DNA from 2 places in the Pseudoalteromonas marina genome. Region 1 is predicted to be linked to the other one. Evidence: predicted binding sites of a transcription regulator. Region 1 holds the regulator's gene; the other holds the start of a gene.
What was found. Region 1 encodes ArgR, which controls arginine synthesis, uptake and breakdown. Its sites were predicted from a motif close to ANTGAATANNTATTCANT; they were not measured.
Positions count from the first base shown of each region.

Region 1 (3,172 bases):
TTGAATCATAGTTAATGTGATTCACTGTGTATATATCTGTAAAACTGAGGAATAACAATGGCGCAAGCGCAATCTGGGATTTGTGCTGAAGCAAACCTGCATGGTTTGCATTTATTTTTTAATGTGTTTGATGGTCAAGACGAATCATTGCGCGCTAAATTAAAACAAGTAAGCGCAATTGAAGAAGAGTTTAATGATCAGTTTTCAGAGTCGATGTTGTCGTGCGTTGTTGCCATTGGCGCCCAATATTGGCCTCATATTCTTCCTGAGTATATCCCTAGTGAGCTGCAAAGCTTTCCCAATATAAATCATACAGATCACCAAATGAGTGTTCAGCCGTGTGACTTGTTTGTTCAGGTACGTTCAGACAGGGAAGACGTAAACCACTTATTTGCATTACAAGTTTTAAAGCTTTTTGCACCTGATGTAGAGCTGGTGGAGCAAATACGTAACTTTCGTTTTTTAGATGGCCGAGATTTTAATGGTTTTATTTATGGTGGTGATATGCCACACGGAAGAAAAAAGCGTTTAACTGCTTTAATTAATAAACCTGGTTGTTTTGAAGATCAGGGAAGTTATATTCATGTTCAGCGCTATAAACACGACTTAACTGTTTGGCAGCACTTATCGCTCAGTGAGCAAGAGCAAATTATGGGCCGTACACGACTTGATAATACGCTTATAACCCCAGCACTAAATACCAGTCATGCCACGCGTAGTGAGTTAAAAGATGAAGAGGGGCAACCCCTTTTGTTGAATCAAAGCATGCCTTATGGCGATGTTTATGAGCAAGGTATGTTATGCATAAGCTGCGCAAGTACTGGTACTGCATTTGAGGCTGTATTAAATAGCCGTTTAGGGGAGGGGGAGTGTTACGACCATTGGCTTGATTTTACTCAAGCCGATATGGGGTCAGCTTTTTTTGCCCCCTCAGTTGGGTTTTTAAAGCAAATTTAAACCGTATCAAATAAAATACGTACTCGTTCAAGCGTAACGTCTATTTCAGAAATTTTTGCTGGGGCAATAAATATAGTATCGTCTCCGGCAATAGTACCTAATACACCATCGGCCTTTCCTAACGAGTCAAGTAAGCGGGCAATAAGCTGCGCAGCGCCTGGACTGGTGCGAATAATAATCATCATTTCATTATGCATAATATCAATGACTAACTGGCGTAATGGGCTTTTAGCTGTCGGCACTCCCATTTCAGCGGGTAGGCAGTAAACCATTTCTTGTTTAGCGTTGCGGGTTCGCACAGCACCAAACTTACTTAACATGCGTGACACTTTACTCTGGCTTATATTGTCAAAGCCTTGCTCTTTAAGCGCATCAACTATTTCGCCTTGAGAGCCAAAGTTTTCTTCTTTTAAAAGTGATTTAAACGCTTTTACCAATGCTTCTTGTTTATCTTGAGGTTGCATAGTCTTTATTCATTATTGTTATTTATGCTGTAAATAGTACACAAAAATGAATAATTATGCAGCAGTTGTTTAGTCAACTTGACAGTTTGATGCGATAAACCACCAAAGTTTACAACTATGGTCGAAAATATCGCAAAATAGGCCCGATAAATTTGTTTTTAGGCGCTAATTTCATTATCTTAAGGGCCACAAGTATTTCCTACCTCAAATGACGGAGAATTCCAATGAAAGTTGCTGTATTAGGTGCTGCAGGCGGTATCGGTCAAGCATTGTCTTTACTATTAAAAACAGGCTTACCAGCTGGTTCTGAATTATCACTTTACGATGTTGCACCAGTTGTACCAGGTGTTGCTGTTGACCTATCACACATCCCAACTGATGTTAAAGTAGCAGGTTTTGGCGCAGACGATTTAAACAAAGCGCTTGACGGTGCTGATATTGTTTTAATCCCAGCGGGTATGCCACGTAAACCAGGTATGGATCGTGCAGATTTATTTAACGTAAATGCCGGTATCATCAAAACACTAGCTGAAGGCATTGTAGCTAGTTGTCCTAAAGCACTTGTGGGTATCATTACTAACCCAGTAAACGGCACAGTACCGATTGTTGCTGAAGTGTTCAAGAAAGCAGGTACATACGATGCAAGCCGTGTATTTGGTATTACTACGCTTGACGTGATTCGTTCAGAAGCATTTGTTGCTGAACTTAAAGGCGTAGACGTTGCTACAGTTAAAGTACCAGTAATTGGTGGTCACTCTGGAACAACTATTCTTCCTCTACTTTCTCAAGTTGAAGGCGTAACTTTCACTGAAGACGAAGTTGCTGCACTTACTCCACGTATCCAAAATGCAGGTACTGAAGTAGTAAATGCTAAAGCAGGTGGTGGTTCAGCTACATTATCAATGGGTGCTGCTGCAGCACGTTTTTGTATGTCTTTAGTTAAAGGCCTACAAGGTGAAGATGTTGTAGATTACGCATACGTTGCTGTTGAAGATGGTGATGCAGAGTATTTTGCACACCCAGTACGTTTAGGTAAAAACGGCGTTGAAGAAATTCTTTCTTACGGCGAGCTAAGCGCATTTGAAGAAAAAGCGAAGAACGATATGCTTGAGACACTGAAAAAAGACATCAAAGAAGGTGTTGATTTCATGGCGTAATAGCCAGAATGAGCATTAAAAAAGCCTGCATTTGCAGGCTTTTTTGTTGCTCGAATGTTATTTACTATTAGTGTTAAATAACAGGCTCGTTAAGGCTAGTGATCACGGTCAACGGCTATACGGGCTAAGCTTACCAATGCGTGCTTGTATTCAGATTCTGGTAGAAAATCTAAGCAAGCAATTGCTTTATCGGCTTCAAGCTCTGCTTTTTGCATTGTAAACTCAAGCGCATTGGTTTGTTTTAACGTAGATAAAATCTCTTCTAAATGTTCCATACCATTACTGTGCTCAATAGCATCACGAATTAACTGTGTTTGATGCGCATTACCGTGTTGCATTGCATATATAAGTGGTAGGGTAGGCTTACCTTCGGCTAGATCATCGCCTATATTTTTACCTAGCTGGTCTGCATCGGCGTTATAATCAAGCACGTCGTCAACAAGCTGAAATGCCGTACCTAAGTGCATACCGTATAAGTTTAATGCATTGAGCGTGGCTTCATCATTATTGGTAATAATAGCAGCAAGCCCGGTAGCAGCCTCAAACAGCTTAGCCGTTTTGGAGTAAATAACTTGCATGTAGCTGGCTTCGGTT
Region 1 covers NZ_AHCB03000007.1:296,100-299,271, reverse strand. The annotation lists gene PMAN_RS12575 (ABC transporter ATP-binding protein) at 1-11, shown strand, start outside; gene PMAN_RS12570 (Dyp-type peroxidase) at 58-957, shown strand; gene argR (transcriptional regulator ArgR) at 954-1,421, opposite strand; gene mdh (malate dehydrogenase) at 1,646-2,578, shown strand; gene ispB (octaprenyl diphosphate synthase) at 2,674-3,172, opposite strand, start outside.

Region 2 (3,172 bases), on a different contig from region 1:
CACTAGAGGGTAGCCGCCCTGGTATGGCTATGTTAGTGCATGCTTGCTTACGTGTTATAGGCCGTAAAGGCTATGAAATGCTAATCGATCGAAGTATAAAAAAGGCAAAGTATTTTGCTGATTTAATCAAGGCAGACGAAGATTTTGAACTTATTTCAGAGCCTGAGCTATGTTTGCTTACTTATCGCTATGTGCCTAAGCAAATAAAACAAGCGATTGCTGAGGCTGATGAAAAAACACGGATTGATATTTTTGCTTCACTAAATCGTTTTACAGCCAGTATGCAAAAACGCCAGCGTGAATCTGGACGCTCGTTTGTATCGCGTACTCGTTTGACTCCAGTTCAATACGATAATCAACCTACGGTTGTGTTTAGGGTTGTACTGGCAAATCCGCTTACCTCGGGTGTGATTTTAAAAGAGATATTAGCTGAGCAAAAAGAGCTTGCTAAAACAGACCCTGTATTTAAAAAGTATTTAAGCAAATACATGAAATAGTAAATTTAGCATTTATAAAAAAGACGCTGTTAAGCGTCTTTTTTTATTGCTTAGCTAAAAGCAACAGGTTTTTATAATATTGCTAATGATGTGCTGTGAAGGCTTTATTTTTTCCATTGCTAAAAATTCGTCAGGCTGATGCGCCTGATTAATAGAACCTGGTCCCATAACTATGGTTTCACAACCCAGTTGCTGAATAAAAGGTGCTTCTGTGCAGTAATTAACTGCAATGGCTTTTTGGCCCGCTACCTTTTCAGCTAGTTGAACTAGCGCGCTGTCGGTTCTGCCAGTAAATGCTGGTATTGGGTCATGTAGGTCAATAACACTTACTGAGTTTGGGTATTGCTCGTTTATGTCTTTTGTTGCATCTAGCAGCAGAGCTTGTAGCTCTTGTACGCTCAACCCTGGCAATGGGCGCATATCAATATGCATTTCACAACACCCACATATTCTATTTGCGTTGTCACCACCATGAATATTACCCAAATTTAAAGTAGGATAAGGTATTTCAAAGTGATTTAGTGAATACTTATTCTTTAATTGCTCTTTTAAGATCAGTAATTTTGAAATCACTTTATGCATAACTTCAATGGCGTTTAGACCACGTTCGGGATCTGAGCTGTGCCCTGAGCGTCCTACGACCCTTATAGCTGTACTCATATGGCCTTTATGTGTAAATACCGGAGTCATATCAGTGGGTTCGCCAATAATACAGCGTGCCGGCTTTAAGTTAGGATGTTTGCAAATTTGCTGTGCGCCTGCCATGGTGGTTTCTTCATCTGCAGTGGCAAGTATTAAAATTGGCTGTGTTTGTTGTTTTTCATCTATTTCGCTTATAGCTTGTAATACGAAAGCAAAAAATCCTTTCATATCAATACTACCTAGCCCATACAGTTTGTTGTCGAGTTCTGTTAATTTAAACGGATCATGATTCCAGCGGCTGTCATCAAACGGCACTGTGTCGGTATGCCCAGCAAGCATTAAACCACCATCCCCGGTGCCTCGTTTTGCTAATAAGTTATAACGCCCTTTTTTGCCTTCCAGTTCTATTATTTCACAAGTAAAACCGAGCGTTTCACACCAGTGGGCAAGTAACTCGATAACGCTTTTATTACTCATGCATTCGCTGTCTTCAATTGCACTGATAGACGGGGCTGCAATTAATTGCTGGTACATAGAAATAAACGAAGGCAAAGACATAAAAAATTCCAAAATAACTATTCAATTTAATTGCATAACAATATAAAAGTATTTATGATGAATATCAATTCACTTTTTAAGCATAAATATATTAAGTAACACAATGAAGATAATGCGACGATAATCAAAATTCATTAACAAAAAAGACTTACTTAGCACCTAAGCTAGTGTAAGCGAACACACAAATAAGTAGTAATAGATTTTAAGATAATGAGTAAATAATGAATGTAGCGATTATTGGCGCAAGTGGATACAGCGGCGCAGAACTAGCAAGCCTTGTGGCTAAACACCCAAATTTAAAACTGTCAGGTAGCTATGTATCTGAAGGAAGCTTAGATAAACACAAATTACTGAGTGATTTATATCCAGAGCACTTAGGTTTACTTGATACTCCTTTACTTCCTCTTACAAAGTCAGCGTTCGACGACATTAATGCGAATGCAGATTACGTATGCCTGTGTACCGACCATAAAGTAAGTGTAGATTTAGCCCCGCAATTTTTAGCGATGGGCAAAAAGGTGTTTGACCTATCGGGTGGTTATCGCCTTGCAAGCAATGATGATTACGTTACTTATTACGGCTTTGAACATAAGCACCCTGAGTTATTAAATGAATCGGCCTATGGTTTAGCTGAATGGAATAGCAACGACATTGCAAATGCAAATTTAGTGGCTGTTGCTGGCTGTTATCCTACTGCGGCGCTGAATGCGTTAAAGCCACTACAGCAAGCAGGTTTGTTAAGCGACGACAAAATTATTATTAATGCAGTGTCGGGTGTAACTGGTGCAGGGCGTAAAGCCAGTGTAGGTACTCACTTTTGTGAAGTGTCGCTAGCGCCATATGGTTTATTTAATCATCGCCACGGACCAGAAATAGAGCAACACCTTGGTCACCAGGTTTTATTTACACCTCATTTAGGTAACTTTGCTCGCGGTATTTTAGAAACCATTTACGTGCAACTAAAACCTAATGTTACAAGTGAGCAAGTGGCTAAGGCCTACAGCGTGCTTGAAAACGAGCCTTTAATCCGCTTGTTAGGTAGTAAGATCCCGTCAATTAAGGGAGTTGCAAAGCAGCCTTATGTTGATATTGGTTGGCAGCAGCAAGGCTCTCAGCTCATTGTTATGGCAGCCATCGATAATTTACTAAAAGGTGCTGCAGGGCAAGCTCTGCAGTGTATTAATTTATCAATGAATTTAGACCACACCACAGGCTTAAAAGGAGCGTTTTAATGGCTAAAAAAACGTGGGTTATTAAGCTTGGCGGCGCTGTACTTAATACTGAAAATGCTGCTCGTGCGTTATTTGATGTGTTGTCTAATCAGCCAAGTCATAACTTTGTAATTGTGCATGGTGGCGGGGCATTAGTCGATACATGGTTAAAAGAAGCCGGTTTTGTTAGCGCTAAGCATCAAGGTCTACGTATTAGCCCGGCAGAACAAATGCCCCATATAGTTGGTGCACTTGCAGGCTGTG
Region 2 covers NZ_AHCB03000006.1:447,396-450,567, reverse strand. The annotation lists gene panP (pyridoxal-dependent aspartate 1-decarboxylase PanP) at 1-497, shown strand, start outside; gene argE (acetylornithine deacetylase) at 552-1,697, opposite strand; gene argC (N-acetyl-gamma-glutamyl-phosphate reductase) at 1,919-2,929, shown strand; gene argB (acetylglutamate kinase) at 2,929-3,172, shown strand, end outside.
Region 2: argC (N-acetyl-gamma-glutamyl-phosphate reductase) is a predicted target of ArgR. The motif match lies at 1,754-1,771, and genes of this name have one in related genera.